4 regions of the Arthrobacter tecti genome follow, and region 1 is predicted to be linked to each of the others. Evidence: riboswitches for the same ligand, from Rfam matches in the RefSeq annotation. Region 1 holds a riboswitch; each other region holds the start of a gene.

Region 1 (7,793 bases):
TTGCAGCTGCTCCGCGAAATGCGTGACGACATCGGCTCTGTTCCGCCGGCCACTCTGACTCGTGGCCGCAAGAAGGTCATGGCCAAGGTGAGCCCGAATTCGGCCTCGACAACGACCGACACACATACGAAAGGCACTGTCAGCCCGATCCGCTTCCGGCGTCGTGCGCTGATCGTTTCTGCAGCGGCGGCACTGCTTGTGGGCGGCATCGTTGGCGCGGAAGTCATCAGGCCCACCCCCGGGGCAACTGCTGAAGCCGCCGAGGCGCTGCACAACGCTGCAGCAGCAACCAGCCAGACCTCAGACCCGGTGGTGAAGCCCGGCCAATACCTGAAAATCGATACCACGGCCGTGTACTCGATGGGGGTCCTATTGGGCGAGAAGGAGGGAGAACGCCGCACGGTGAGCTGGTTGGATAAGTCCTCCGATCATCTCTACGTCCCGGCTGACCGGACGGACGAATGGATTTGGGACCGCGAAGCCCGGATCCCAACGACATTCTTCAGCGAGGAAGCCGAGGCCGTAGCGGCCAAATACCAGGCAGCGCAGGTGGACGCCGGTGACACAATCAGGACGGGGGAACTATTGCGGGCACCTGCAGGGAACTTCTACGGAGAACCGAGTTCCCTCTTTGCCGATACGCCACTACTGGAAGGCATCAAGAGTCTTCCCCGGGACCCTCAAGCCCTCTTGGACACGATTCGCGAGCGATCCAACCCGGGCAGGTCGGGACGCCAAACGTTAGAAAGCATAGCGGCCGCTTTGAAAACGGGCCCCGTCCCGGCCGACCTTCGAGCTGCACTGTACAAAGCGGCGGCACTCATTCCCGGAGTCACCGTCGTCGACAGGCAAACGAACCTTGACGGCGAGGTAGGGATAGCAATCGGCATTGAGGATCCGGACAAGAGAACCCGGATGGACATCATTATTGAACCTGCGACCGGCCTATTCATCGGAGAACGGGTGGTCACGCTCACAGATGGCGAAACCTTCCCCGCTGGAACCGCGACCGGGTGGACCTCCGTGCGGACTTCCGTGGTGGCTTCGGCGCCTTAGCGGGCTGCAGAAAGCTTGTCGCTCAGAATCGAACGATGCCAGGACGGTCGGTCGCCAGTGTGGTCACCGGCCGTCCAGCTTCGCTGTACACGCTCAAATAGACCGTGAACTCGCCGTCTACAAGAGGATCTGCCCGGATTACTTCGAGACCGGCAGCGTGAGCGAGGTCCGCGAATCCTGTGGGTGTGTGCCAGTGAATTATCCAGTCTCGTCGCACGCGCTCAACCTGCTGTCCGTGGCGGAGTTCGTACACCGTGCGGGTGGTTCGGGTTCGGCGGGTTTCGTCGTAATCCTCAGACTCAACGGTGTAGCGGGCGATACTGCCGGCATAAGTCGTGGCTTGACGGGTCTGGTTAAACTCCTGCTCCGGCGTCCGGTTCGGAATCCAGAGGGGCACCATTGCAACGCCGCCGGGCGCGAGATGACCGGCGATACCCTTGAGTGCCCGGTATGCGGCGTCATCGTCAGGGAGCAGGTTGAACGTCGGCCCCGCCAGATAGATGGCTCGATACGTTCGAGGAAGAGCCAGATCTTCCATGGCCTGGCAGTAGGTAACAATGTGCAGGTTCTGTGCCTCAGCTCGAGCATTGCAGCGGTTGAGCATGTCCTGCGATGAATCGACGCCCTCGATATCGATGCTTTGCCGGACCAACTCAAGGAAGGGCCCATCGTCACCGCACCCAAGCTCGAGCGCTGGCTGGCCGGTTTGCCTGACGAACTCGAGGTAGCGGCCGGCGTCGAAAGTGGTCCCGCGCAAGGCGCTATAGACGTCGGGAACAATACCGGTATAGAAATCGGAGGCACTCACGCCAGCGATCCTTTCACGGCGAGCGCCGCAGATACGATGCCGGCAGGTGCAGTGTTCCGCCGGCTTTAGCCCGATTGTGAGGTTCCATCCGCGACCACCATCTCCAGCGCAAGCGAAATCCTGCGCGACGACGGCACTTCCGGCATACTAGCCGGGCGTGTTTTCAACCCGGCCGACGGCGGTCCGAGCGTCGTCGCAATCGGGGGTGACGCCGTCGTCGTCGATTTGTCCCGGACGTTCCCGACCATGCGGGCGCTGTGCCGTCAGTCAACCGGCCGATTGACGGCGTCGGCGTCCCACGTGAGGTCTGCACCCTCGCGGATGATGAGGGCTTCGATCTTCGGGTTCCGGCACAGCGCGGATACGAGTTGGAGGCTGCCGGCGACGATCGTGGAGTCGAAGTCGATTTCGGTTACCAGCACCCAAGCGTGGTCGTCGGGCCAGATGATGCTGGGAGATTGTGGGTCCCAGGTGTGGCTTATCCAGGGTGCCTTCGAGGGCCAGTCGGGGGTTGCGAATTCTGTTGCTCCGGCGTCGAACAGAAGGTATTCCCGCTGCGGCAGTTCAAGTTCTGCGTTTCCCGCTCCAATAGTCAGCCCGCCCCAGCCACCCCAGACGGCGGCCGCGCCGTCGTCTGGTGTACTTGTGTGCTCCGCGAGGTGCGCAGCGGCTAACGCGAGGATTTCGGCGTCGAGATTTCCCATCGTCGGGCGGGAAAAGCGCCAACCGGTGGGGTCGATCTCTTCCGAGTAGTAGAGGTCCTCTGCTCGGTTCAGTCTGTGGAACTGCGCCACTGCGTGCATCTCGGTGCCGAAAGCGTCAGCCGTTTGTTGCCACGTCACGGTTTCCGTTTCGAGGTCCATCAAGTTTTCGGGTTTGTAGCCGTGCCAGGTCTTCGTCTCGGCAGGGCGGTACCGCGAGGCCGGGTGGAAGATGCGGGCGTAGGCCTGGAATCCGCGCGGGACCACGGCGTGCATGTCATTCGAAGACCAGTCCACACGCTCTTTGAGCCATGCTCCGCGCTCGCCGTCCGGGATCCATTCCATCCGCTCAGCCTAAACTCTTGTGCCGCGTGCTCACGCCGGCTCCAGGTCGCGAACCTCTCGCAGTTCCTCCGTAGCCACTGCAGGACAGGCAGCCAACAGCGGCACCTCTACCCGCAGCCCATCGCGCCGCCCGAGCGAAGCAATCCGCACTACGAGCATCTCCGCGAAAGAATCCCATTCCGGCCGGCACACGCTCCGCCGCAGCACCGCGTCCAACGAATGGATGTCCGCAACCCAGCGGCGCTCCCACTGGCCGTCAACGCGAAACTCGATGGCGCCGTCGTACACGTCAAGAATGGGGAAAACTGCAGGCAGACAGTCGTCTGAAGGGGTGGGGCTCACGGCGCGTCCTTCGGTTGCTCTTGCCTGCGCCGGAGCCCATCAGGGCGGCGAAGGCCACTTCCTCATCCGAACCACCCGTGAACATGGGGTTGGTGTGCGGCCAGTCGGAGCTTGGCACCGCAACTCTTGAAGCTGAACCGATTATAACGACGGCAACGGCCTCAGCACGAGAATGTTGCGCTTGCTGACGCCTATCGTTTAACGATAGATTCTTAACGTAAGTCAATCGAAGGAGTTCCGATGGGAAAGCTGACCATCCTCGCATCACGGATCGTGATTGCGATGGTGCTGGCCGGTTCGCTGTTTGTGCAGTTGTGGATGGTGCCGCTGATTTCAACGGATCTGGAAGAAGCCGGCGTGCCGACCGGACTGCGGATCACGTTCAACGCGATTATCGTGTTTGGCATCGTCACGGTTCAGATCACGGCGCTGTGTGTATGGAAATTGCTCACGATGGTCCGCCACAACACCGTCTTCTCGAAGGCCGCATTCCGATACGTCGACATCATCTTCTGGGCGATTGCGGCTGCCGCGGTCCTCATGTTCGGGCTTGCTGTTCTGCTGGCGCTTGGTGAAATTGCGCCAGGGATCGTGCTGCTGATCTGCGGTGCATCTCTGATGATCGGCGGGGTGGCGCTGATCGTTCTGGTGATGCGGACCCTGCTTGCACAGGCCGTTGCCCGCGATGCTGAAGCGAAGCACCTGCGGACCGAACTCGATGAGGTGATCTAGTGCCCATCATCGTCGATATCGACGTCATGTTGGCCAAACGGAGGATGCCCGTCGGTGCCCTTGCCGACCGGATCGGCATCACGCCAGCCAACCTGGCGGTACTGAAGAACGGCCGCGCCAAGGCCGTCCGGTTCACTACACTCGAAGCGCTGTGCGAGGTGCTCGACTGCCAGCCCGGCGACATTCTGCGCTGGGAGCCTGGACTAGCCAACGACGACGGCGCCCGGCTTGAGCAGGAAAACGCCTAGTCTCGCGCGCCCCTTAGGGTGACTGCTTCCCGGAAGCGGACGCCGAACCTCAGTCAAAACGAACGAACGCCCGAAGCGCGCCACCATTGAAGTCGCCGGTTTCCGCATATCCAAGGGATTCGTAGAACGCCTTCTGCTTCGGCTCGTCATCGGTAAGCAGCACTTTCTGCCGGACGTGCGGATACTGTTCGAGGGCAGCGGTTACCAGGTTCTTCCCAATGCCGAGCCTCTGATGGGAAGGACAAACGAGGACGTCCTGCAGGTAGCAGATCGACGCGTTATCCGAGATCGCCCTGGCCAGCCCAACCAACTCGGAGCCTTGCGTAGCTGCCACCAGTAGGGAAGACCCAAGCAGGGCCGCACGCAGCTTCTCGGGTTCTTCGGTGTACGCCCGCCAGCCCACAGATTCGTAGAGCGCCAGCACTCTTTCAAACTCAAAATCCGATGCGTTAGCGATCGCGATGGTGGCCATGGTCCATCCAAACACGACGCTCAGTCCCGGACAGCGCCAACAAGGGTAAGCAGTGCGTCCAACTCAGACGATGCTGCCAGCATTGCCCGGGACCGGAAGTCGATATCGGCTTCGCGCCGCGCCAGGATCGCTGCAAGGTCGTCCAACCTTTTCCCTTCACGGATGTGCGGCATGAGCTCCTGCAAAGTGTCGATCCGGTATCCGGCGCTGCGCAGCTGATGAACAATCCGCGCATCCCGGATTACCGACGGCGTATATTGGCGAGCACCCCGCGGGGGTAGCCGGACAGGAGTGATGAGGTACTCCGCCTCCCAGTGCCGCAACGTTGAGGTTCGGATTCCAAGTGCGCCCGCGAGTTCTGCGACGGTCATCGAATCGCGGTGGACGCCGTCGTCGATATGTTCTCCCGAGATGGCTGCCACGGCTGCCCTCGTTGCGCGGCACCCAACCCGCTCCCCGAGAATCCGGCTATGCGCCACATCGAGTAGCTCAAGCACTTCGTGTACCGGGCCAAAATGGACCGTGCGCATAAGCCGCTTGCCTTCAACCGGGCCCACAGCGGCCGCCAAGGCACGGTACGCCAGCGCCGATTTCAGGTGGACCTCCGTGTACTGCCGATAACCCGCCCGCGTTCTGGTGCTGGACGGCAATACCCCATCCCGTTCAAGGTTGCGGATGAGCTGAACCGAGCAGCCCACGCGGCGGGCGACGTCGATAGTTCGCATACTACAAATGTAGACTTTCACCCCCTGATATCAGGCACAGCGCAGGAGAACCCTCCATAAGCACTTCAATGACAGGCTTGATGGATGGACATCGATGAAGTGATCACACTGGTCAAATCGTTCGACGGTGCGGCAGCCTTCACCGTCTCCGAAGGCGACGGATCGCCGGAACTCGCCTGGGGCGACACCTTCTTCTACTACGCGCCCAACGGGAAGATGCCGCAGGCAACACAGCCCTTCGCCACGATAGTGACGAAGAACTATCCCGAGGACGCGGCGTCGCGCCTGGACCGGCCGGGAATCTTCAGGGTGAATATCGCTGCAGGCAGATCAGCGTTCGAGAGTTACACAGCGGCACAGGCATCTGAAACGAACGACGACGCCGGCCGCCTGGACGTCCTCATGGCTCACCCCGTCTACGGTTCGCTGGGCTGGCTGTGTGTGCTCAATCCGGGTACGCGGACCAGCGGCGCAACAAGTGAGCTCCTTCGTGAGGCTTACGGCCTGGCGCGGAAACGCTACGAGCGCCGCAACGGCTGACCTGCCTAACGGGGATGCTGCCGGGCATCCGTCTCAAGGATTTGCCGGGCCAGTTCGCGGGCAACCGCCAACTGGTCCGGCGTGCGGCAGCGGCTCACGACGTCGGACTCGGGCGGACGCTCCTCAAAACCATTGGCCTGGCGTTTCTTCACCGTGCGTCTCACCAGCAGGGCTGCGATAACGACGGCGACAATCGCCAGGGCGATGTAAAGAACTTCCCCCATGGCCGCCACCTAACCCAACAGCCTGTGCTCGTGCGCGAACGCGATTAGTTGCACGCGGGTGCGTAGGTCGAGCTTGTCCAGCACGTTGCGCAGGTGAGTTTTGATGGTGGCCTCAGAGACGAACAGGCTTTCGGCCATCTCGCTGTTGCTGAGTCCCTTCGCCGCCAGGAGGAAGACTTCGCCTTCGCGTCCGGATAGGGAATCAAGCACCGACAAGTCCGGGCCCGCGGCGGGGATGGTCCGTGCGGCATGTTCGAAGAGGGAGTGGATGGAGCCCGGCGCAATGACTGAATAGCCGGAGTGCACGGTTCGGATGGCGGCGAGCAGGAACTCGGGTTCCGCGCTCTTGAGCAGGTAGCCGCTGGCGCCGGCGTGCACGGCGTCGACTACTGCCTGGTCGCGGTTGAACGTGGTGAGCGCGATGATCTTCGGCAGCTCTGTCCCGGCAGATTTGGCACGGTCGACGATCTGCCGGGTCGCCGTAACCCCATCGAGTACGGGCATCCGCAGGTCCATGAGCAGGACATCCGGTGTGTTCTCGGCCGCCAGGACAACCGCTTCCTCCCCGTTGATCGCTTCGCCGACAAAGAACATGTCTTGCTGGCTTTCGATGAGCATGCGGATGCCTGCGCGGAACAGGTCCTGGTCATCAACCAGGGCAACGGAGATACGGGATCCGTGGTCAGTCATTGTCACGGCTCGCCCCGTCGTTCACGCTTCGCTCCTGCTTCGGGTAGGGGATGTAGGCGGTGACCCGGAAGTGCTCACCATCGGGACCGGCAGTCACCCAACCACCGGCGAGGTGAGCCCGTTCCCGCATCCCGGGCAGGCCACGCCCAACGCGATCCTCCTCTTCGTCCGGCTCGGCCGCGGCGTCAGCTTCCACGATGGTCGAAGCGACGTGCACGGTGAGGCCTGGCCCGCTCCAGTCTAGGTGCAGCCTCACATCCGTATCCCGTCCACCGTGTTTGAGCGCGTTCGTCAGGGACTCCTGCACTATCCGGTAGATGGCGACCTGCTGACCGTCGGTGAGATCCTGGCGTGCACCGGATTCGCCGAACTCAATCTTGAGTCCGCCGGTCCGCATTTCCTCGACGAGCGCTTCCAGGTCGTTCAGTTGCGGCTGGGGGTGGGCATCGTCGTCGTTCTCGCCGCCCTCGATGACGCGCTGGGCGTCCAGAAGCGCGCTGCGGGCCGAGCGCGCGATGCTCTCCAAAGCTTCGGTGACCGACCCCGGGAGACCCTTGTTGAGGTAACGGATACCGTCCGCCTGTGCGGAAATAACGGTCAGTGAGTGAGCGAGAACGTCATGAAGATCCCTCGAAATCCTCGACCGTTCCTGCTCGACCACCAGATTGACCTCAGCTTCTTGAAGCCCGCGCTGGGCGGTGGCGCGAGCCTGAAAGAGGGAATCTCTTTCCAGGAACAGCGCCAGCAAGAGCCCGACGGCGGCACACCCGCCGGCGATCAGGAGCAGGAGGGCGAAGAGTTGCCACCCGAATTGGCTGAACGTAACGGAATCACCGTAACCGAGATCGGGGAACCAGCCGACGCCGCCGCCGTAGCGCCACGACAACATGAGCACGGTCATCAGCGCAGC
Region 2 (7,793 bases), on a different contig from region 1:
TGCGGAGCCCACTCGGGGAAGTTGCGGGTCTCCACGGCAGGGACCCAGCGGCCCTGATCGACCACGTAGTCGGTCCCAAGCCCGTTGGAGATCAGGGCACGCAATCCGCCGAGGAGCCGTTCGACGTCGTCCTGCCGCGATCCCAGCCCGAAACTCGCCCGCAGCGACCCCGAAGGCAGGCCGAGGCGCTTGAGCAGCGGATGGGCGCAGAACTTGCCGTCGCGGAGGCCGATCCCGTGTTCAGCGGACAGGTAAGCGGCAACCAGACCCGCGTCGTAACCGTTCACGGAGAAGTTGACCACACCGATGGCGTCGGTCTCCTCCGAGAAGATGCGGTGCACGGTAACCTCCGGTAGATCCGACAAGCCATCGATGAGCGCGGCGCGGAGTTCACCCTCATGGCGCTGCCAGTCCGCTTCGCTGAGCCCTGAGATCACCTGCGTTGCGTGGGCGAGCGCAGCAGCCCCCAAAACGTTCGGCGAGCCGCCCTCATGACGGGCAGGACCGGTTGCCCATGACACGGAGTCCACCCTGACCGTCTTTACGGCTCCGCCGCCGGCCAGATGCGGGGTTCCGGCGTCGAGCCAGTCCGGCCTGCCGACCAGCACACCCGCACCGTAGGGCGCATAGAGCTTGTGGCCGGAGAAGGCGACGTAGTCGATCGAATCCCCGGACACATCCAACCGCCGGTGCGGAGCGAGCTGTGCCGCGTCCACGACGATCCTCGCGCCATGAGCGTGGGCGATCTCAGCGAGCCGCCCGATGGGAAGAACCTCACCGGTAACGTTGGAAGCCCCCGTCACCGCGAGCAGGTTGATCCCGCCGGCGGCGAGTTCCCGCTCGAGCGCTGCGATGGTGGCATCCACGGTGCCGGCGGCTGTGACGCTGCGGTGCGGCCGCTGAAGCCAGGGGAGAAGGTTGGCGTGGTGCTCGAGGTCGAGGTAGAGGACTTCGCCCTCGCCCGGCACGCATCCGGCGAGCAGGTTCAGGGAATCTGTGGTGTTCCGCGTGAAGATGACGGCGTCATCAGTGCGTCCGCCCACGAATTCCCGGACAATCCTGCGGGCGTTCTCATATAGCGATGTAGATATCTGTGAAGCGTAGCCCGCACCCCGATGGACGCTCGCGTAGTAAGGCAGCACGCTCTGGACGTAGTCGCTGACCTCCTGGAGCGCCGGCGCCGACGCCGCGTAGTCCAGGTTCACGTAGCGCACGGTGGTGCCGTCGATCAGCGGAGCCGGCAGCTCCCCGCCAAGCACCGGAGCGAGGGGGCTGGCGGACACCAGGGTTGTCTGGTCAAGGATTGCGTTGCTCATGGAGTAACCCCACAGTGGTCTCAGGGAACCGCCGTTCAGGGGTTCCGCGCTTGCCGCATCATTTTTCTGGTGCGGCCTGGTCGTCACCCGGGGCACCCCACCGCGGAAGGAGGGTTGCCGGCCAGCAAACCGGGGTTTTACGCTGGCACTCGTGACCAATGTGTTTCAGCATAGGGCAGGGTGGAGCAGTCCTGCAGCATTGTTACAGGGTTACAGACGGCGAATCCGTTGCGCCTGATACGGCGCTATCCGGCGCAGGAGGCCTACAGAAGGTCGTCGAGGGCGGGGTTGAGTTTCTTCAGGACCTCATTGTGCAGCGTGCTGTTCGTTGCCAGCGCATTGCCGCCGAACGGACCGTCCGAGCCTTCAAGAGAGGTGAAGCGGCCTCCAGCCTCCGTGACGATCGGCACGAGCGCGGCCATGTCGTACAGGTTCAATTCCGGTTCGCACGCGATATCCACCGCACCCTCGGCGACGAGGCAGTAGGACCAGAAGTCGCCGTAGGCGCGTGTGCGCCAGACCGAATCGGTGAGCGACACGAACTCATCAAAGTTGCCACGTTCCCGCCAGCCGGAAAGATTCGAGTAGGACAGGGATGCGTCTTCCAGCCGCGACACATTGGACACCCGCAGCCGGGTGGCCGCAGCGAGCGACTTCCCCATGAACGCACCCGTGCCGGTTGCCGCCCACCAGCGCTTGCCAAGGGCCGGCGCACTGACGACGCCGACCACGGGGCGGCCTTCATCGACGAGGGCAATGAGCGTTGCCCATACCGGAACGCCGCGCACGAAGTTCTTGGTGCCGTCGATGGGGTCGATGATCCAGCGCCGCGAGCCCGCACCGCTGCTTCCGAACTCCTCCCCGAGCACTGCATCGCGCGGACGGGCGCGCGAGAGCTGCCCGCGGATCGCTTCCTCGGCAGACTTGTCGGCGTCAGTGACCGGCGTGAAGTCCGGTTTTGTCTCCACCGACAGATCCTGGGCCTTGAATCGGGACATGGTCTGGTCATCCACCGAGTCCGCCATCACGTGGGCAAGGCGCAGGTCATCGTTGTAGCTCTGGAGGTTCATACTTCTCAACCTATCGTGTGGGACGGGCGCCATCCGGGAGCGGAGTGCCATCGGTAATCGTGTGGCGACGGCGGACAATGGGACAAGCGGTTAACGCCAGAAGGGCACCGGACCAAACGGCCGGTGCCCTTCTGAAATACTGCTAAAGACTAAAGAACGGATCTCTTAGAGAACGGATCTCTTAAAGAACGGAGATGTTCTCAGCCTGCGGACCCTTGGGGCCCTGGGTGGTCTCGAAGCTGACCTTCTGGTTCTCTTCGAGTGAGCGGAAGCCGCCCGAGTTGATCGCGGAGAAGTGTGCGAAAACGTCAGCGCCGCCGTCGTCAGGAGCAATGAATCCAAAGCCCTTTTCAGCGTTAAACCACTTGACTGTACCTGTAGCCATTTTTTTCTATTCCTTGAGTGTGAGGATCCCCCCGTACTTCGGGGTTCCTGTCGCGGTGTTCTTTCGCCTGTCAAGAAAGCTTTCGAACTCCGGAGAGAAATCAAGGCTTAAAAATTAGTGCGCAACACAACAACTTCGTTCAGTCTAGCAGGAAAAACAGGCACCTTAGTGTGTACCCAGTTCCTTCGTGTCCCGCGCCGGTTCCGTACCGGCTCCAAGCAGCCGCCTGAGGGATGCAAGGCGGACCGGACCGGACTCGCCCGCGTATCCGCCCGCGACCCAGTCGTCCAGTCCACAGTTCACCGCTGCCTCGTCGTGGCGGCAGCCACGTTCGCAGTCCTGGGTCCCGGGCTCGAGGTCGGGAAAAGCGGCGAGGATGCGGTCCGGCTGCACATGTGCGAGTCCGAACGAGCGTATTCCAGGGGTGTCAATGATCCAGGTGCCCTCAGCGGCGTCGGCCGCTTTCAGTGCAAACGCCGACGACGACGTGTGCCGACCGCGGCCGGTCACCGCGTTGACGCCGCCGGTAGCCCGATTCGCGCCGGTCAGCGCGTTCACGAGAGTGGACTTTCCCACGCCCGAGTGCCCGAGGAGCACACTTACTTTGCCGTCGAGGAGGATCCTGAGCTGCTCGATAGCTCCGGAGGCCAGGAGCGCCGAGGTGCCGCTGTCGGACACGGACTCCACGGCGTCGTCCGTTGCAGCGGTTCGACTCGTGATGATCGTCAGGTCGAGATGCTCGTAATTGGCCAGCAGCTCAGCCGGATCCAACAGGTCCGCCTTGGTGACGCAGAGCAGCGGGTGGATGCCGGCGTCGTAGGCTGCAACCAGCGCGCGGTCGATGAACCCGGTGCGCGGGTCCGGATTGGCGGCGGCCACCACGATCACCAGTTGGTCCGCGTTCGCGACCACGGCGCGCTCAACGGGGTCGGTGTCGTCGGCGCTGCGTCGCAGGAGCGTCGCGCGGTCATGGATACGGACGAGCCGCGCGAGAGTATCGGGCTCGCCGGTCACGTCGCCCACCAGTGCAACGAGGTCCCCTGCGACAACGGGGGAGCGCCGCAACTCGCGCGCACGGGCAGCGATTACTGTGCGCTCGGTGGGCGTGTCTTCATCCACGACGGCGGTGTAGCGGCCTCGGTCCACAGTGATGATTCGACCTGTGACGGCGTCTTCGTGCGCTGGTCGCTCCTTGGTGCGGGGACGCGACCCCTTTTTGTTGGGTCTGATGCGGACGTCCGATTCATCCCAGGATGAGAGCCCGCGCCTTGACCCCGCTGGCGTCACCGCGAACCGCTCGAGTCAGCCGTCGCGGTGAGCGCCTGCCAGAGCTCGGGGAACTGCGGCATGGTCTTCGCGGTCGTGGCAATATTCTCGACCTCCACGCCCGGTACTGCGAGCCCGATGATCGCTCCCGCGGTGGCCATGCGGTGATCCTCGTAGCTGTGGAATGTCCCGCCGTGGAGCTCAGCGGGGCGAATGATCAGGCCGTCCACTGTCTCTTCGGCGTCACCGCCCAGCCGGCAGATCTCCGCAACGAGCGCGGCCAGCCGGTCTGTCTCATGGCCGCGGAGGTGGGCAATGCCGGTCAGCACAGACGGCGTTTGAGCCAGTGCACAGATTGCCGCGACGGTGGGGGCCAGCTCACTGGTGTCCGCCAGTTCGGCGCCCGTTATACGCCCTGTGCCGCGGACAATGAGTGTGGAATCTTCAGTGAGTACGACGTCGGCACCCAGTTGGGGGAGGATGCTCCGCCACTTTTCGCCCACCTGGGTGGTGGTGGCCGGCCAGTGCGGCATTCTTACTGTTCCGCCGGTTGCAAGGGCTGCCGCCAGGAAGGGACCGGCGTTGGACAGATCCGGCTCGATCCGGACGTCGAACGCGTTGATCGTCCCCGGTTCAATCCGCCAGTGGTTGGGCACGGAATCGTCTACGATGACGCCGACTTCCCGCAGGACCGCAACGGTCATCGCGATGTGGTCCAGGCTGGGAACGGGTTTTCCAACGTGCTCGAGGTGCAGCCCTTCGGTGAACCGTGCGCCGACCAGGAGCAGCGCGGAGACGAACTGTGACGAGGCGCTGGCGTCGATGACCAGCCTGCCGCCCTTTACTTCGCCGTAGCCGGCGACCGCGAAGGGGAGGGCGCCGTCGTCATCGTGCACTTCAACGCCCAGGCCACGCAGCGCGTTGATCACAGCGCCCATGGGACGGCGGCGGGCATGTTGGTCGCCGTCGAATGCCGTGGTCCCGGTCCGCAGCGCGGCCACGGGTGGGACGAAACGCATCACGGTTCCAGCGAGCCCGCAATCAACCGTTGCATCCCCCGAGGCATCCGTGGGGATCGGAGTTATCTGCAGGTCGGCTCCGAACGGCCCCTCGCCGTCGATCTCCTCAATAACCGCGCCCAGGGAACGCAGCGCACGTACCATCAGGGCGGAATCCCGCGAATGTAGCGGGGAGCGCAGCCTGCACGGCCCGTCGGCAAGCGCGGCAAGGATGAGGTAACGGTTGGTCAGTGACTTCGAGCCCGGTACTTCAACCGTTGCGTCCACCGGACCGCCGGGATGCGGAGCCGGCCAGAACTGCGTCGACGGGGTTGTGGACGGTGCGCTCATACTGGCTAGTGGCCGGCCACGTCGGAGGCAGTCTTGCGCACGGCTTTTTCCGCCTTCTTCAGGCGCTTCTCCGTGTCCCGCGCCAGCGAGCGCGCGGTCTTTCGGGTGTCATGCCCGAGGACCAGCGCATTGCGGCGGGCGTCCTCTGCGAAATGCTCGGCGCGCCAGGCCCAGCTCGGGCGGCCGTTGGTGTCCACGGCGGCCAGCAGCACGGCGCCGATCAGGGACAGGTTCTTGATCAGCTGGTTGCGGCGCACCTTGCGCGACTCGGGGGTGGACGAGTCTGCGTTGTTGAACTCCACGGCCGTGTTGAGGGCGGAAGTTCCGACGAGCACCAGCGCTGAGAGCCGCGAAAAACGGCCGATCCCGAGCATCACGGCTGCGCCGAGGTGAGCTGCGCCAAGTACCTGGGCAACGCGCTTCTCATTGTTTGTTGCGGAGGCCGCGGACGGCACCATCTTGTTGATCCGGTCCAGCGTAGGGCGGAGGGCGACAGCGGTGGAGTCAGTGTTCCGGAGCCGGTCGACGCCCGTGAGGACGAAGCTGCTGGCAAGCAATGGGCGGGCTAGTACGCGAACAAGGGTCACAATGCCTCCTGGCTTCCGGCACCAAAGGGCGCCGGATCTATGTATGCGAACAAAGTCAGTCACAAACCTGGATGAATGTGTCTAGTTTTACACTTTTGCGCCCGCCGTGGCGATCCGGCGTCGGCACCCGCAAGGTATCGAGCAGGCGCCGGTCAGCGATCCGGCCGGCGCGGGGCATGGAATATCCCGTGAGGGCACACCGTTATGGCTAGTGTATGACGGGCGATGCCCGGCAACGTAGGTGAGGAGCATCTTGGGTACTGCAACATCGACGAGGGACAACGTCGGCCAACTGCGCGTGAGCACCCCAACGCTCGCGAAGCCGGTTCGTCAGGTTCGCGGACGCGTAGACTTTGCAGCAATGAATACCACAGCCGCGGCCGGGCCCAGCCCAACCGAAGATGAGCATCTGGACGTGTCCAAGGAATCCGAGTCCGAAAGGACAGCGAGGTTTGAGCGGGACGCCATGCAGTACGTGGATCAGCTCTACTCGGCGGCAATGCGGATGGCCCGTAATCCTGCTGACGCCGAGGACCTGGTGCAGGAGGCCTACACCAAGGCATTCTCCGCTTTCCACCAGTACAAACCGGGAACCAACCTGAAAGCATGGCTGTACCGGATCCTCACCAACACATACATCAACCTGTACCGCAAGCGGCAGCGCGAGCCCCTGCAGTCCCATTCCGACACCATTGAGGACTGGCAGCTGGCAAAGGCGGCCGAACACACCTCAAGCGGGTTGCGGTCGGCGGAAGTTGAGGCGCTCGACCACCTGCCGGACTCCGACGTGAAGCAGGCCCTGCAGGCTATCCCCGAGGAGTTCCGCCTGGCTGTGTACTTCTCTGACGTGGAGGGCTTCGCGTACAAGGAAATCTCGGACATCATGAACACCCCGATCGGGACGGTCATGTCGCGGTTGCACCGTGGCCGGAAGCTCCTGCGCGAGCTTCTATCGGAGTACGCGCACGAGCGCGGTATGAATGTTCCGGCACGCGCTTCCGCCGGCAAGGGCGGAACTACCCAGGAGAGCGGAAAATGAGCGACTGCCATAGCCTTGGCAACTGCGATGACTCACGGATCGAGCGGCTCTACGAGTACCTCGACGGCGCCTTGTCGCATGCGGACCTGGTGGAAATCAAGGACCACCTCGAAGATTGCCCGGAGTGCGCACAGGAACACGATCTGGAGTGCCTTATCCGCTCCGTGGTCAAGCGGTCCTGCACTGAAGTTGCGCCCGCCACGCTGAAGGCCAGCATTCTGGACCGGATCAGCCAAATCAAGACTGTGGACCACTGACCGCGAGGCACGTCAGACATGGAAAAACCCCCGTCTTCGGACGGGGGTTCTTCTGTTCTTGACCGTGATGTCAGGTGTTGGGGCGCTTACCGTGGTTAGCGCCGCCGCGCTTGCGATCACGGCGCTTGCGTGCACGCTTGCTCATGGCTGCCTCCTTACCTAGCTGGACTGCAGTCAAGTCTCGCACATGCGGGCGGCCGCGACCTAAACGCCGGATGAGCCGATGAGGATGCGCACGGTGCATAGGATGGCAGCGGAACCATCAGGATTGCCCGAAGCGAAGGAGCACCAATGCGCGCAGTGTACGCCGAGTCGATCTCCCCCGAGTCGCCACTGACCGGGCTGAGGGTCGGTGAGCTTCCCGAGCCGGAGGTCCCGGAGGATTTCCGCCGGGTCCGGGTGCTGGCTTCGTCGCTGAATCATCACGACCTTTGGTCGCTGCGCGGAGTAGGACTGGGGAAGGAGAAACTGCCGATGGTCTTGGGCTGCGATGCGGCCGGGATCGACGACGACGGCAATGAGGT
Region 3 (7,793 bases), on a different contig from region 1:
AACGCGGACCGACAGTGCTCGACGGCGTGGAACTCACCCTCCAGGCCGGTGCTGCGCTCAGCGTGCTCGGCCCGAACGGAGCGGGCAAGTCAACGCTCGCGCTCACGCTGGCCGGGCTGCTCCGGCCGCGCGGCGGAACCCTCTCGGCGCTTGATCCGCTTTCACGCGGCGCCGGGGAGAAGCCGCACGAGTGGAAGTCGGCCGAGCTGGTCAGCCGGATCGGCACGGTCTTCCAGGAGCCCGAACACCAGTTCCTCACCCACACGGTGCTTGAGGAACTTGAGTTCGGGCCGCGCCGGGTCGCGCGCTTTGAGGAGGCAGAGGTACGACGCCGGGTGGACCCGATCGCTGAACGGTTGCGCCTGACCGGGCTGCTCAAGGCCAACCCCTTCACGCTCTCGGGCGGTGAGAAGCGGCGTCTCTCGGTTGCCTCGATGCTCGCCGGCAGCCCCGACATCCTCATCCTCGATGAGCCCACCTTCGGCCAGGACGCGAACACGTGGGCGGAACTGGTGGCACTGCTCGCCGAAGAGATAGCGGGCGGAACCAGCGTCGTGTCGGTCACCCACGACCGCGACTTCACAGCCGCGTTGGGGTCCCGCACGTTTGTGGTCGGCGGATCCGCTGTGAAGGTGTCAGCATGAGCACGGATGTCCTCACCCCGGAACTGACCGGGCGGCTGCTTCCGAAAGCCAACCCGCTCTCCAAGTTGTTCGCGGCAACCCTGATCACGGTGGTCGTGATGCTCAGCGTGGACTGGGCGAGCGCCGGCGTCGTACTCCTCAGCGAACTCCTGCTGCTGCCCCTGCTGGGGATCAGCGCGCGGAAGCTGTTCTTCCGCGCCTGGCCGTTTGTGGTTGCAGCGGCTGTCGGGGCGTACGGAACTGCGCTGCTGGCCGAGAAGACCGGCCGCGTGCTGTTCGAAGCCGGTCCAGTCCTGTTCACCGAGGACTCGGTCAACGCCGGGCTGGCGATCGGACTCCGGGCACTGGCCATTGCACTGCCGGGCCTGTTCCTGCTCACCACCACCGACCCCACCGATCTCGCGGACGCCCTGGCGCAACGGCTCAAGGCGCCGCACCGGTTTGTCCTCGGGGCGCTCGCCGGGATGCGGCTCGTCGGGCTTCTGTTCGAGGAATGGCGCACGCTCGGCCTCGCCCGTCACGCCCGCGGCGTGGGCCACGAGGGGAATCCGGCGGCACGATTCGGGAACTTCCTCGGGCAAGCCTTCGGGCTCATGGTTCAGGCCATCCGAAGGGCCACCCGGTTGGCTGTGGCGATGGAGGCCCGCGGTTTCGGGGCCGGCCCGCGCACTTGGGCGAGGGAGAGCACCTTCAGCAGGATCGATGTCGGAGTTGCACTGTGCGGTCTGTTGATTGCGGCTGTTGCGGTGACCGCTGCCGTGGTGGCGGGCACTTGGAACTTCATCCTCGGCTAGGACAGTCCCTGTTCGGATTGCCCGTGCAGGTGCATCATGAGAGGAGGCCGCAGGCTTTTCCCAACCTCGCCGCGCATGAATAGGTTGTGGATGGTCCAGCAGAGTCCAGGGGCGGGAACCGACGATGGGCAATGGTCAGGCAGATTGGCTGAGCAGCATCAACGACAATCACCTGCGCGCCTTGAGGGGATTCGTCCGGAGGCTCACTGGAGACGCTTTCCTTGTCGACGAGGTAGTGCAGCTCACCCTGCTGCGTGCCTGGGAGCATCCGGTCACGCGGGGGCACACCGAAATGGAAATCCGCGCATGGCTGTTCGCGGTCGCGCGGAATGTGCTGGTGGATTCCTTTCGTTCCGCCTTCCGCCGGCATGAGTTCGACGTTGACGTGCTGCCGGAAACGGCCTCGAACGACGACGTCGAGCAACTGCTCACCTCATGGCTCGTCTCCGATGCACTCAGCGAACTGACGCCCGAGCATCGCGACGTGGTCCTGCATTTCTACTTCCGCGGCGAAACCACAGCCGAGATTTCACGTGCCCTCGCCATCCCTGAGGGCACCGTGAAATCCCGTCTTCACTATGCACTGCGGTCCATGAAAGCTGCGCTGCTCGCCCGGGACGTGGTGTCGGGAAGCTAGGGCGGCTACTGGATCATGGTGCCATCCGGGGCAACCACGTACCAGACTTCGTTGACGCCCTGGCCGTTGGTGTCTCCGGGGGCCTCGTCGTTGGCGAAGTAGTAAATCGGCATACCGTTGATGGTCACCTGCAGTTCGCCGTCGGGTGTTTCGATGGTGCCCAGTTCGCCGGTGACTCCTTCCGCCTCAGGCGTCTCGCTGTCAGTGAGTACCGGCGGCCACGCCTCCAGGCACCCTCCCTCACAAGCGCTGACGCCGGAGTCCGCCTCATCGTTGGTGAAGTAGTAGACCACCATTCCTTCGGCGTCGACAACCACTTCACCGAGGTCCGTCTCAGCGATCCCGAGCGGCGTGCCCATGGTTCCACCGGCCTCCCCGCCTTCGGTCGGCTCCTCACTCGTGGGCTCCTCGGACGGCTCCTCACTCGTAGGCTCCTCGGACGGCTCCTCGCTGGTGGGCTCCTCGGCCGCGGGAGCGCTGGTGGGCTCCTCGGAAGGCGAATCGGAGGAACCGCAGCCGGTCAGCGCCAGAAGACAAATGGCGACGACGGCGAACAGGACGCGCATTGCTTTACTCATGTTGATACCTCCCGTGATCACCCCACGGACACCCGGGGGATGGGAGCGGCCACTCGACCCCTCTGCTCTCTAGACGCGGGCAAGGGCCGAAATGGTTCAACGCTGAGACAAATTCACAGCCGAATCACAGCTTCAGGACGCGGCGAGCGCCTTTCCGAGGTCGTTCTGCAGGTCGGTGACGTCCTCAAGGCCGACCGACAACCGGATCACGCCGTCGGACAGCCCGATCGCGGCGCGTCCTTCCGGGCCCATGGCACGGTGGGTGGTGGTCGCAGGATGGGTGATCAGGCTCTTGGAGTCGCCGAGATTGTTCGAGATATCGATGATGTCGAGGGCATCCAGCAGCGCGAACGCGGTTTCCTTGGCGCGGCCAGCCGGTGCATTCAGCTCGAACGTAAGCACGGTGCCGCCGCCGGACATCTGCGACGCTGCGAGACTGAACTGCGGGTGCGATTCCAGCAACGGATACCGTACCCAGTTCACAGCGGGCTGTGCCTCCAACCAGCGTGCGAGCGTCAAAGCTGAGGAGGAGGAGTGGTTCACGCGAAGCGACAGCGTTTCCAGTCCCTTCAGCAGCGTCCACGCGTTGAATGAGGACAGCGCGGGTCCGGTATGGCGCATCAGCGTCTTGACCGGCCCCTCGATGAACTCTTTCCGGCCGAGGATCGCCCCGCCAAGCACACGGCCCTGCCCGTCCATGTGTTTGGTTCCGGAGTAGACGACGACGTCGGCACCGAGTTCGGTGCACCGTTGCAGCAGCGGGGTGGCGAACACGTTGTCCACCACCACCTGCGCGCCTGCGGCATGCCCGAGTTCGACGACGGCCCGGATGTCCACGATCTCCTGCATCGGGTTCGACGGCGATTCGAAGAACACCGCCGTGGTGGGAACACTCAGTGCCTCTTCCCATTGGGCAAGGTCCCAGCCGTCCACGAAGACCGTTTCGACGCCCCAGCGCGGCAGGATCTCGTTCAGGATCACAAAACAGGACCCGAACAGGCTGCGTGAGGCCACCACCCGGTCGCCGCTGGCCAACAACGCCCCGAGCGCGGTGAAAACGGCTGACATGCCGCTCGCCGTGGCGAAGCAGGCTTCCGCACCTTCGAGCAGCCGCAGACGTTCCTGGAACATTGCGACGGTGGGGTTGCCGTACCGGGAGTAGACGAACCGGTCCACATCGCCGGTGAACGCAGCCTCGGCAGCGGCGGCGGAGGAGTACACGAATCCTGAGTTCAGGAACAGTGCCTCCGACGTCTCCTCGAAATTCGAACGGGCTAGCCCGCCGCGCACGGCGAGGGTGTCGGCCGCCCAGGCGGCGACGTCGTCGTCCGGCCGCTGGACAACGGGGTAGCCGCCATTGCCGGGGATCGGCTCGGAAGGGGTTGCGGGGGAGAACGACGACGGCGTGGACTCAGTCATCTGCCTTCCCTTCCTTGACCCCGGCGGACCGGGCATGAACGGTGGTCGCCAGACCGCTGGCGCGCCAGCCGCCGTCAGCTTCGAAACCGTGGAGCACGTTATAGACCGTGTGACCTGCGGCAGTGGCACTCTGCGCTGCTGCGACCGAGCGGACTCCGGAACGGCAGATGAACAGCAGTTCGCGGCCCTTGAGGCCGTCCAGCTGGGAAACGAAAGACTGGTTCCGAGTGCCATCTGTTCGGTTCCACTCGAGGAACAGGGGAACGGTCCCGGCGTCGGTGAGGTCCGGGACGCCTACCGTACGCCACTCTTCGACGGTGCGGACGTCAACCAGGACGGCACCCTTGCTGACGCGCTCCACCGCCTGACGGGGTGTGATGTCACCGGCGTAACCGTTGGCGGGCCGGGGCGTATGTGCTGACTGTTGTGACACTGTGTCTCCTCACGCGTGCACGCTGTTGATCCTTGGAAAGCTGATCCTTGTGCCGAGTATTCACCTGAGGCACCCCGCCGTGATAGAGGGTTGCCGGCCAGCAAGTCAGGGCTTGGCGCTGGCGCTCGTTACTCCCGACTGAACGTAGCACCGGCTCCGGCGACTCTGCCACGCGCCGTCGTAATGTGCAGTAATGCGGCGTCGCCTGTCCGCAAAAGTGCCGCTGTTGCGCGGGTTCGTGGTGACGTCCCCACGATCCTGCGAATCGTCGGCGCGTTTGTGGGGCTAGGAGACGGATTCCACGAGTGCAGACAGCTCGGCCGTGAGGTCCGGCGACATGGTTACACGTTTGCCGTCGAGCGATTCGACCTCCGCCAGGAGCCGCACGCTCGAGATCAGCCACACGCCGTCCGATGCGAAGAGGTCGGCCGGGATCAGCGGCCCGTAGCCGAGTTCCCAACCGGCGTCGCGTGCTGCAGCGAACAGTGCGCCCTGCGAGGTTCCGGCAAGGATCCCGCTCTCCAGTTGCGGCGTGATCAGGTGTTTGACGCCGTCGATCACGCGGGCGATGAGGACGGTTGACGTGGGTCCCTCCAGCACCTTGCCGTCCGAGGAGGTGAAGATGACGTCATCCGCACCCTGCGACTTGGCGTAGCGCAGGGCCGCCATGTTGACTGCGTAGGAGAGGGTCTTCGCGCCCATGAGCAGCCAGGGGGCGCGCTGGGCAACAGCGCTGTCGTAGCCGCGGTCGAGGAGCAGGACGGCGAGGCGTTTGCCCCGAAGGCCCTTCGGAACAGGGGACACCTGGACCCAGGCGGTGGCTTCCGTGCCGCCCTCGACGCTCGCTTCAACCCCACGGATCGCGACGAGCTTGACCACGAGTTCGCCGTCGTCGTCCGTTTCCTGCAGCGCCGTGCCGATGGCACGTTCCCACGCGTCCGAGACTGGGACTTTCAGTTCCAGCGCCTCCGCCGATGCCGCCAGCCGGGCCAGATGCGCCTGCAGCTTGCGGGGTGTGCGGTTGACCGCGAGCATCGTCTCGAAGATCCCGTCCCCGCGGGTGATGCCGGTGTCGGTAACTTTCAGCTGGGGGTGGGAGGCATCGGCGATGCGGCCGTCAGGCATCGCGGGGTCCAGGAACACCAGAACTGTCATGGGGTCAAGCCTAGTGCGGCGAGGGCCCCGCGCCGAGCGCCGGCGAGGTGGGAAAACCAGGACGCGCGTAGTGCCGGAAACCCCTGATCGAGCGGGCGATGACAACGGATTCGCGATCGATACCCGTCCGCAGCGCCCGCTCGAGGGAGGCTCACTCCGGGAACGTCGAGCCCAGCGCCGAGAGCACCCCGAATGCCTTGGTGCGCACTTCGTCCCACTCCTCGGCGGGGTCCGAGTCGGACGTGATGGCCCCGCCCACGCCGAGCGTGAGCCGGGTGCCGTCGTCGTCGTTCTCCATCACAAGGGTGCGGATGACGACGGCGAGATCTGCCGCCCCATCCAGCGAGAAGTACCCCGCGGCACCTGAATACACCCCGCGCGGCGCAGCTTCGAGCCGGTCGAGGATGGCCATGGTGCTGATCTTCGGTGCGCCTGTCATGGATCCGGCGGGGAAGGCCGCTGCCACCGCCTCCGCGCGTGACGATCCTGGCCGGAGCCGCGCGTCGATCGTGCTGACCATCTGGTGCACGGTTGCGTAGGTTTCGATGTCGCACAGGCGGCTGACCATGACCGTTCCCGGGACCGCAAGGTGGGAGAGGTCGTTGCGCAGCAGGTCCACGATCATGATGTTCTCGGCGCGGTCCTTGGTGCTGGTCTGCAGCTCCGCCCTCAAAGCGGAGTCTTCAGCGGGATCAGTGGAGCGGCGGCGCGTGCCCTTGATGGGCTCGGCGCGCATGCCGCCGCCTGAATCGAGCCGCAGGAAACGTTCCGGCGACGTACTGGCAATCGCGAATCCAGGAAACGCGAAGTAGTGCGCAAATGGTGCGGGACTGGTATTTCGAAGCCGAAGGTAGGTCTCCAGCGGATCCATCGCCTGGGATCGCGCCGTCAAGGCCGTGGTCAGGCATACCTCGTAGGAGTTGCCGTCCGCGATTTCCGCCTTCGCTTCCCGGATTTTCGCGAGGTACTCCTCGCGGGTGTCCCTGACTGTGAATTCCGGTACGGGCAGTGGCGCTGGGGTATCCAGCGGCACAGCGCTTTCCAGTGCGACGGCGCGCGCGCGTTCCAGCCAGGCGTCGGTTTCGGGGTCACGGGAACCGTCGCGGAGCGTCAGGAGGTACACACGCCGATCTTCGTGATCCATTACGACGGCGCGGCCCGCGAACAGGAGTGCGGCGTCCGGCAGTGAGCCGGTACTGACGATGCGACCACCGGTTTCGCGTTTGAGTTCGTACCCGAGATAGCCCAGCCAGCCGAGCGCGAACGGGCCCGGATAGTCCGACGGCGGACGGACGGCACGCCGACCCCACACCCCGTCCAGCCAGCGGAAGAAGGGCCCGGCGCTTCTCGCGGTGACCGGGCCGCTGCTCACGCGGGTGATGCCGTCGGTGTGCTCTGCAACCTGTCCGAAGCGGCCGCCGTCGTCGGCCAGGACCGAAAAGCGGCTCCGGTCCCGCGGGTCTTCCAGCGTGGAGCTGTCCAGCCAGGCGGCCGCGTTGGACGCCCCGTAGATGCCGGCGAACAGCTCGGCTCCGTCCGGGTAGGCGTCCACAGTCTCCACCTGCAGCGTGAGGCCACGCCGGGCGGCACGCTCCATCGACATCAAGGACTCACATTGCGGAAGGCCGGTCAGGGCAAGCCGCACGCGTTGCGGAAGTGAGTCTGCCGTGTGGCCGTGCACCAGGATGTCCGCACCAGCGGACGGATTGTCGGCGCGTAGCCACCGCTCCTCCTGGTCAGCCCAGCGCTGCCAGAAAGGGGCGTAGGCATCGCCGTCGCGGGTCAGCGCGCTGGTGCGGCGGACGTCGTCGTCGGCGTCGATCCAGATCGCCACGTCCAGCAGGTTCCGTGCGGCAGCGCAGGAGGCGCCAACCCCTTCCACGATCACAATGTCTGCAGGGTGGGTAAGCCGGGTGTCGCCGTCGTCGTTCTTTGTCCAGTCCCAGGCCGGCCACTGCGCGGTAGCTCCGGACGCAAGGGGAGTGAGCACGGAACGGACGTAGCGGTCCATTCCATCGGCCAGCCCGTCCCAGCCCGGATAGAGGTCCTCAAGGTGGAAGAGGCTGACGCTGTGGTGTTCGCGCAACAGGGTTGCAAGCTCAACGGCCAGCGAGGTTTTTCCCGCACCGGAAC
Region 4 (7,793 bases), on a different contig from region 1:
TCACGGTGGAATCCCGCGGAGTTCTCCATCATCACGGCTGTTGCGCACCTACGGTCGCGTAGGCGGTGAGCGGGTTGGCAGGATAGGACAGTGACCGAAGCGATCGTTCCTCCTTCAGAAACCGGGTCCCCGTCGGTGAGTGGCTCCCAGCTCAATGCCGAACCCCACCCGTGGAACCGCTACGTTGCCCTGGGAGATTCCTTTACCGAGGGTATCGGCGATCCCAATCCGGCCAGCGCCGGCGGGTACCGCGGGTGGGCGGATCGCGTCGCCGAGGAGTTGGGCCGGGGACACGATAACTTCGCTTATGCGAACCTTGCAGTCCGTGGGCGCCTGCTCCAGGAAATTGTCGATCAGCAGGTTGGCCCCGCCGTCGCACTCAAACCGGACCTGGTGACCCTGTCCGCAGGGGGAAACGACCTCATCCGGCCGGGAGGCGACCCCGACCAGCTTGCCGCCCGGCTGGACGGCGTCGTTCAGGTCCTGGGTGCAAACGGGGCCACCGTGGTCCTCTTCACGGGACCGGATGTCCGCGAGACGGTTCTCGGCAGCATCCGCGCGAAGACCGCCATCTATAACGAAAACCTTCGAATCATTGCGGCAAGGCACGACGCCGTCATCGCGGACATGTGGGCGCTGCGGCAACTGGTCAATCCGCAGATGTGGGACCCGGATCGTCTGCACTTCTCACCGTTGGGACACCATACGATCGCGATGATGGTCCTGGACACCCTCGCCGTGGGCCACCAGTTGCAGCCGCTTGAGCCGAAGCCGCTGCCCCCGAAGAACTGGCGCGTTGCGCGCAGCGAGGACTTCGTGTGGGCCCGTGAGTATTTTGTGCCCTGGGTGTTGCGCCGGTTGCGGCACCGCTCCTCCGGGGATGGGATCACACCGAAGCGTCCTGAACCGGCACCGATTTTCGGGCCCGGCATGCCTCCCGGATCAGGCACCTGAGCGTGCCGCACGGACAGGTTGCTCCGGATCCTCCACCGAACGAATCAGGGCACGACGTCGGCATGCGGCGCCTGCTGCGCCAGCACCTCTGGGGCACTGGCGACCAACCCGCGGCCGCGGTGCTGCGTAAGTTCGGAGCGATGCAGGCGCAGGAGTTCGCTTACGCGCGCTGGTCCCTTGCCCAGCGGAGCGCCGGCGAAACTGCCTCCACTATTGATCGGCTCTACGCAGACGGCGTTCTCCTGCGGACACACGTGCTCAGGCCCACCTGGCATTTTGTGCACCGCGCCGACGCCGCCTGGTTGCTGCAGCTCACGGCGCCGCGGGTAAAGATGACAATGCGCTCAGTGATCAGGCAATGGGGTCTTGACGAAGCCGCCTTACGGTCCGGAATCGCCGTCCTTGGAGCGTGTGTAGCGGACGGATCCCACCGAACCCGCGACGAACTGGCAACAGCATTGGAAGCGGCCTCCCTGCCATCAGCCGGACCGGCGCTTGGCAGCTTCCTCATGGCGGCCGAACTCGATCGGGTACTGATCAGCGGAACGCCCCGCGTCAGTGCCGGCGGGACGGTCAGGCACACCTACGCCGCATTCGAAGCAAGAGCGGAGCCCGGAGCCGCGGACGGATCTGTCCGCATCCCTTCCGGCACGGAATTCAACCGGACTGAAGCACTGCGCGAACTGGTGATCCGCTACTTCGGCGGCCGTGCACCGGCTACGGCCAAGGACTGCTCCCTCTGGTCAGGGCTCACGCTCACCGACGTACGCGAGGGGTTGCGGGAAGCCGCCGATCTCCTCACTTCCGAAGAGATCGGCGGGCAGAGGTTCGTTATCCCGGTGGAACCGCTGGAAGTCAGGCCCCCGGAGCGCCCCGTGGTAGACCTCATCCAGTGCTATGACGAATTCGTCATGGGTTACACACCCACCCGGTTCTTCGGTGCGCCGCCGTTGGCGAGCAGCCCGGCCCGCCTGTCCGGGCACCTCATCCTGCTCAACGGACAGGTGGCGGGTGGGTGGAAACACTCCCTGAGCCCACGGGAAGCGGTCCTGGATATTGTCACCGATCGTCCGTTTGATGAGGCGGAGACAGCGGCACTGGACAACGCGGTGCGAAGGTACGGGGATTTCCTTGGACGTGCACTGAAGGTCTGGAAGCGCTGAGTACTACGCGGCGTCGTCGTCGTTGTCTTCATAAAAAGCCTCACGCAGCGCGGGCTCAAGCTGCGCTATCTCCGTCAGGAACGCGTCGTGGCCGATTGGCGAGGTGATGGTGTGTACCGCCACTTTTCCCGGCAGCGCGGCCGCGAGTTCGTGTGACTGCGCGGGCCAGTAGAGCCGGTCGGAATCCACCGTCGCGATGAAGAACTGCGCCTGTGCCTTGCTCAGTGCTTCGGGAAGGCTGCCGCGGTCACGTGCAGCATCATGGCTCATCAGTGCCTCAGTGAGGACGATGTAACTGTTGGCGTCGAAGCGCCGGACGAGCTTGTCTGCCTGGTGGTCGAGATAGCTTTCAATCTGGTAGCGGCCGCGCTCCGCCGGGAGCCGGAAGCCGAACGGCTCCTCCGTACCCTGCGCAGCGCGCCCGAACCGGTGTGCGAACTCGGGTTCGGACCGGTAGGTGATATGCGCAATCCGCCGGGCGATCCCGAGGCCACCCTCCGGCCCGGCGGTGCCGTAGTAGTCTCCCTGGGCAAACCGCGGGTCAAGCCGGATTGCCTGCACCTGCGCCTGGGCGAATGCGATCTGCTCCGCGGAGCTGGCTGCCGCACAGGCAATCACTGCACAGCGCTTTACGCGGTCGGGATAAGTGAGCGCCCACTCCAGTGCGCGGGCGCCTCCCATTGAGCCGCCTATCACCGAATGCCAGGACTGTACTCCGAGCAGATCCGCGAGCAATGCCTCAGCCCGTACGGAATCGCGGATCGTGACGAACGGGAAGCGTGAGCCCCACGGTTTCCCATCGGTGTGCAGGGACGCCGGTCCCGTAGACCCGTAACAGCCGCCGAGCATATTGATGGACACAACGAAATAGCGGTCAGTGTCGATGGTCCGGCCTGGGCCAACCAGCCCGTCCCACCAGCCTTCCTCTTCCGAGTCCCCGCGTGCAACGTGTGTACTGCCCGTCAGCGCGTGCTCGATCAGGACCGCGTTGGAGGCATCGGCGTTCAGCCGGCCCCAGGTCTCATACCCGAGAACGACGTCGGGCAGGTGCCCTCCGCCTTCGAGGGTCATCGGGCCGATAGACAACCGCCGGATGGCAGCGTCCCCGTCCAGCTCCGGTCGCGGTTGGGCCTGGGTTGTTGTGATGCCAGTCAAGAGTGCCACCTTCGTGAATCGCGCTTGCGCCTGCACCGGTTCGTGCATCGCCTGGTCGTCACCCGGGGCACCCCACCGCGAAGGAGGGTTGCCGGACAGCAAGCCGGGGCTGGCGGCGCGATGCGCCGGACTGTCACTCGTGACCTGGTACAAGAAAACCCGACGGTGCGGAATTGGGCAACTAATATGACCCGGGGTGAATCTCCGGCCTTTTGGACGGAACCAGGAATGCCATACAACATGCTTGAGTGGAGCCGCCGTATCCCTGGAAGGGGGCGACTCCACTCAAGGGGGACTTCCGTTTCGAAAGCCCCTGGCAGGAAGCCCCGGCGGTCTCGGAACCGGTCTTCCTGTGCGGCAAACTATGCGCGCGAAACCTTGTATTTAGCTTGGGACTACCCGGGAGCCGCGTGTGACTTAGGTAACCCTAAGTCGAGGCCTCCATCACAAAGTGCCAAAATGGGGCCATGCGCCTGGATCACGTCTCTTACGCCTGCGAACCTGACGGTCTCTCTGCCACGGCTGAGCGAATCTCCGAAGCTTTGGGAGTCGAATTTGTCAAGGGTGGAGTCCACCCTCGATTCGGAACCCGCAACATGATCTTTCCGCTGGTGAACGGCCAGTACCTCGAGGTGGTTGAGGTACTGGACCACCCTGCGTCGGACAAGGCGCCTTTCGGACAGGCCGTCCGCGCCCGTTCCGAGGCCGGCGGCGGCTGGATGGGCTGGTGCGTCGCGGTTGATGACCTCACCCCGTTCGAGGAGCGCCTCGGCCGCAGCGCGGTTCCCGGCAACCGGAAGTTCCCGGACGGGCAAGAGCTCACCTGGCAGCAGATCGGCATCAAGGGTCTCATTTCGGACCCGCAGGTGCCCTACATGATCCGCTGGGACAACGGTACGGAAGCTATCCATCCCTCGCAGGCTCGGCCAGCTTCAGTCAGACTGAGCGCCCTTACTATCGCCGGATCTGCCGACCGGGTAACCGAGTGGCTCGGCACTCCTCCGGCCCACCCGCTTGACGACGTCGACGTCGACTGGATTGCACCCAACGGAACCCCGGGGATCATGTCGGTCACCTTCGAGACCGGACAGGGCTCCGTTCAGATCTAGGGTTACCCGCCGATTCCGATCGCCGGTCCGAATATCGCGAAGCCCACGAATCCTGCGATGTCGAGCAGTGCGTGTGCAACAACCAACGGCATCACCCGTCTGGTTCGCGTGTACGCGTAGCCGAAGATGAGGCCCATCACGACGTTCCCGATGAACGGGCCGATCCCCTGGTACAGGTGGTAGCTTCCTCGCAGCAGCGCTGAAGTAATGATGATGGCCGGAGTGGACCAGCGCAGTTCCCGCAGGCGCTCGAACAGGTAGCCGACCACAATCACCTCCTCAAGCACGGCGTGCCGGAGCGCGGACAACACGAGCACGGGCACGGTCCACCAGTAGGTATCCAGCGCGGTGGGGATGATCTGGGTTGTCAGGCCGATGGCCCTGCCTGCTGCATAGACGCCGAGGGTGCCGAGGCCAATGACGGCGGAGAGCAGGAATCCGAGGCCAAAATCGATCTTCGGGTTACTGAAGGTGAAGCCGATCCGCCGGAATGCCGACCTGCCGGGACCAGAAAGCACAAACAGGGCTAGCGCCACGGGCACCAGGGCGAAGAAGATCCCCAGCAATTGGTAGGTGAGATCGAAGTACTGCCTGTCATCCAGCGTCGGATTGAGGCGAGTGGTTTGTGTTGCCAACGGTGCCTGGCTGAGCTTGTCAACCAGATCGACGACGGCGTAGACCGCCGATTGCCCAAGCGAGAGACCGAGCACAATGAGTATCTCGATCCTGACCCTGCGACGAGCGCCAAGGGTCAAGGACGAAGGATCGCCTTCGCGAACGGTTGTCATACTTTATGGTGCCGTACGCAGCGCCGGCCGGCCAACGCGCGGCCCACCAGCCACCGGCAGTCTCTGCTGCCTAGTCTTCGGCCACCGCCGGGGCAACAATCACCCGGGTCCCGCGCTCCCTGAATGCGGCCAGCTGGTACTCGGAAATCCCATCGTCCGTGATGAGGTTGCTGACTGCATGGCCCGTCATCGTAGCGAACGCACGCACGCCGATCTTTGATGAGTCAGCAACGATATACGCCGTGGCTGCCCGCCGTGCAACCATGGCGTTCACCGCAGCTTCCCCTTCATCAGTCACTGTCGGTCCGAACTCAGGATCAAGTCCATTGACTCCAACGAACGCGAAATCCAGGGCGACATGCTTCAGGATGGCATCGGTATAGGGACCCACCAATTCGGATGAACGGGAATTGATGATCCCACCGGTCACCATAATCTTGATGTTCGGGCGTACCGCCAGTTGGGCGGCTATGTTGATCGCGTTGGTGACGACGGTGAGGGTGGGCTTGTTCGAAGGTTCCATCAGATCACGGCGCACGCTGAGCACCTGGGCCAGAGCTGTGCTTGTGGTTCCCCCGCACAGGCCAACTACTGAGCCCCGGGGTATGAGGGCGCTTGCTGCGTATGCAATAGCTCGCTTGCGCAGCGCGCCAAGATCCCGGTTCTGCCTCAGGGGCAGAGCGTACGCACCTGACTCAATGGTTGCGCCGCCCCTCGTTCGACTCAGCAGGCGCTGTGCGGCGAGGCTGTCCAGGTCACGGCGTGCGGTTGCCGGGGACACGTGCAGCCGCGTCACGATGTCCTCCACTTCAAGCTGCTTCGACTGCGCGAGCAACTCGAGGATCGCGTTGAGACGGTCTCCCCGTTTGAGACCCGCTTCCAGATTCATTGTGCTCCCTGGTGGCCTGATCAGTCCCAGTGAGGGCTGAGTGAGCGAAACTGCGTGTAGACAGCAAGCATAAGTCAGAAAGTGTCTCACTGAATAGAGCGGCATGATCCTACCGAGTGGAGTAAATTTGCTATAACTCTCCTGTAACGGAGGGGCTGGAAGACTTGACGTGAGGCGTAGATCACGCAATTATCTACTTCAAGCGATGAATCGACATGATCACTTTGCTAGCCGTTCAATCAGTACTTTGCACTATCTCACACATCACGGGATGCAATTCCTACCAATGGAGGCAAGAAGATGAACTTCCCAAAAAAGCCGGTCGAGCGCCGCAACTTCCTTAAGGGCGCGCTCGCGACCGCAGCGCTCATTCCGCTCGGAGGAGCGCTTGCCTCCTGTGCTGCGGGTGGCGGCGCACCGAACGGCGGCAACGCGCCTGAGGGCGAAGTATCGGATACCAATCCCTTCGGAGTCGCGGCTGATTCAACCGTTGATGTTGTCATCTTCAACGGCGGCTACGGGATTGACTATGCCGAGTTCGCCGGCGAACTGATGGCCGAGAACCAGGGCGTCACTGTCAATGTCGCTCCGTCCACCAACCTGGCGCAGGAGCTTCAGCCCCGCTTCGTGGGCGGCAACCCACCGGACGTGATCGACAACTCGGGCGCAAACGCTATTGGCATCGCTACTATTCTCGCTCAGCTCGAGGATCTCACCGACGTCATCGACGCGCAGAACATCGAGGGCGAAACCATTCGCGACACGCTCTTCCCCGGTGTTCTCAACCCGGGCACTTTCGACGGCAAGCTCGCTGCCATCAACTACGTGCTGACTGTCTACGCACTCTGGTACTCCAAGTCGCTGTTCGATGAGAACGGATGGACTGTGCCAACCACCTGGGACGAGATGATGACTCTCGGCGAGGAAGCAAAGGCACAGGACAAGTACCTGTTCTGCTGGGGCCAGGAAGCCGCGAGCTACTACCTCGAGCTCGCGATCGCTTCGGCCATCAAGGAAGGCGGCGACGAGGTCCGTCTCTCACTGGAGAACCTGGAGGAAGGCTGCTGGTCGCATCCGGCCATTCAGGGAGTATTCACGGCGATGGAGGAGATCATTGCCGCGGGATACGTACTTCCGGGCGGGTCGGGCACGCAGTTCACCGCGGCGCAGGCCCAGTGGATCGGAGAGGGCCAGGAAGCGCTCCTGTACCCCTCCGGCTCCTGGATCGAGAACGAAATGCGCGACCAGATGGCCGAGAACTTCCAGCTCACGGGCGCCCCGGTTCCTACCGTGTCGACCGATCCCGCACTTCCAGCCGAGGCACTGCACAGTGCAGCCGGCGAGCCCTTCATCGTGCCCTCGCAGGGCGCGAACGTTGAGGGCGGCAAGGAATACATGCGGACCATGCTTTCCAAGGAAGCAGCAACGAACTTCACCGAGTCGAAGCTCTCCCCCACCATTGTGCGCGGAACCGTTCCGGAAGACGGCTTCGGATCGACCGCCCTCGTATCGCAGGTCGAACTTCTGGAAGCGGCAGGTGAGAACGTCTTCACCTGGAACTTCATCGATTTCTACGGAACCAACGCGGACAACCTCGTATGGTGGAACAGCTTCCTCGATGGTGAGATTGACGCAGCAGCGCTTACTGCAGAAATGCAGAAGATCTCCGACGCCATCCGTAACGACGACTCGATTGAGAAGCTAGAAGTACAGTGACTGCAGCAATTGATCGCGC

Evidence for each region. A riboswitch is a leader RNA that binds a small molecule or an ion and turns the genes downstream of it on or off. The one in region 1 is predicted to bind S-adenosylmethionine.
Region 2: linked by a shared signal. The riboswitch ahead of ACX80C_RS04140 (aminotransferase class V-fold PLP-dependent enzyme) and the one ahead of ACX80C_RS11425 (hypothetical protein) in region 1 are both predicted to bind S-adenosylmethionine.
Region 3: linked by a shared signal. The riboswitch ahead of ACX80C_RS05335 (rhodanese-like domain-containing protein) and the one ahead of ACX80C_RS11425 (hypothetical protein) in region 1 are both predicted to bind S-adenosylmethionine.
Region 4: linked by a shared signal. The riboswitch ahead of metX (homoserine O-acetyltransferase MetX) and the one ahead of ACX80C_RS11425 (hypothetical protein) in region 1 are both predicted to bind S-adenosylmethionine.

What each region holds. Positions count from the first base shown of each region.
Region 1 covers NZ_JBTNCT010000009.1:21,962-29,754, reverse strand. Annotated here, with positions in the region: gene ACX80C_RS11445 (CU044_5270 family protein) at 1-1,056, shown strand, start outside; gene ACX80C_RS11450 (RNA polymerase sigma factor) at 1-26, shown strand, start outside; gene ACX80C_RS11440 (class I SAM-dependent methyltransferase) at 1,079-1,864, opposite strand; gene ACX80C_RS11435 (hypothetical protein) at 1,930-2,112, opposite strand; gene ACX80C_RS11430 (hypothetical protein) at 2,128-2,910, opposite strand; gene ACX80C_RS11425 (hypothetical protein) at 2,941-3,252, opposite strand; SAM riboswitch class IV at 3,264-3,384, opposite strand; gene ACX80C_RS11420 (DUF2975 domain-containing protein) at 3,493-3,984, shown strand; gene ACX80C_RS11415 (helix-turn-helix domain-containing protein) at 3,984-4,232, shown strand; gene ACX80C_RS11410 (GNAT family N-acetyltransferase) at 4,282-4,704, opposite strand; gene ACX80C_RS11405 (MerR family transcriptional regulator) at 4,725-5,429, opposite strand; gene ACX80C_RS11400 (DUF6194 family protein) at 5,514-5,969, shown strand; gene ACX80C_RS11395 (hypothetical protein) at 5,975-6,193, opposite strand; gene ACX80C_RS11390 (response regulator) at 6,203-6,883, opposite strand; gene ACX80C_RS11385 (sensor histidine kinase) at 6,876-7,793, opposite strand, start outside.
Region 2 covers NZ_JBTNCT010000002.1:351,509-359,301, reverse strand. Annotated here, with positions in the region: gene ACX80C_RS04140 (aminotransferase class V-fold PLP-dependent enzyme) at 1-1,316, opposite strand, end outside; SAM riboswitch class IV at 1,358-1,473, opposite strand; gene hisN (histidinol-phosphatase) at 1,580-2,386, opposite strand; gene ACX80C_RS04130 (cold-shock protein) at 2,568-2,771, opposite strand; gene rsgA (ribosome small subunit-dependent GTPase A) at 2,937-4,058, opposite strand; gene aroA (3-phosphoshikimate 1-carboxyvinyltransferase) at 4,055-5,386, opposite strand; gene ACX80C_RS04115 (DoxX family protein) at 5,392-5,973, opposite strand; gene ACX80C_RS04110 (sigma-70 family RNA polymerase sigma factor) at 6,272-7,012, shown strand; gene rsrA (mycothiol system anti-sigma-R factor) at 7,009-7,269, shown strand; gene ACX80C_RS04100 (50S ribosomal protein bL37) at 7,340-7,414, opposite strand; gene ACX80C_RS04095 (zinc-binding dehydrogenase) at 7,561-7,793, shown strand, end outside.
Region 3 covers NZ_JBTNCT010000003.1:131,312-139,104, forward strand. Annotated here, with positions in the region: gene ACX80C_RS05310 (ABC transporter ATP-binding protein) at 1-644, shown strand, start outside; gene ACX80C_RS05315 (energy-coupling factor transporter transmembrane component T family protein) at 641-1,438, shown strand; gene ACX80C_RS05320 (sigma-70 family RNA polymerase sigma factor) at 1,563-2,075, shown strand; gene ACX80C_RS05325 (COG4315 family predicted lipoprotein) at 2,081-2,653, opposite strand; gene ACX80C_RS05330 (O-succinylhomoserine sulfhydrylase) at 2,786-4,072, opposite strand; gene ACX80C_RS05335 (rhodanese-like domain-containing protein) at 4,065-4,505, opposite strand; SAM riboswitch class IV at 4,512-4,638, opposite strand; gene ACX80C_RS05340 (aminodeoxychorismate lyase) at 4,791-5,660, opposite strand; gene pabB (aminodeoxychorismate synthase component I) at 5,812-7,793, opposite strand, start outside.
Region 4 covers NZ_JBTNCT010000004.1:144,675-152,467, forward strand. Annotated here, with positions in the region: gene ACX80C_RS07125 (SGNH/GDSL hydrolase family protein) at 136-954, shown strand; gene ACX80C_RS07130 (winged helix DNA-binding domain-containing protein) at 957-2,117, shown strand; gene metX (homoserine O-acetyltransferase MetX) at 2,121-3,272, opposite strand; SAM riboswitch class IV at 3,288-3,417, opposite strand; gene ACX80C_RS07140 (VOC family protein) at 3,740-4,381, shown strand; gene ACX80C_RS07145 (CPBP family intramembrane glutamic endopeptidase) at 4,384-5,136, opposite strand; gene ACX80C_RS07150 (DeoR/GlpR family DNA-binding transcription regulator) at 5,240-6,058, opposite strand; gene ngcE (N-acetylglucosamine/diacetylchitobiose ABC transporter substrate-binding protein) at 6,359-7,774, shown strand; gene ACX80C_RS07160 (carbohydrate ABC transporter permease) at 7,771-7,793, shown strand, end outside.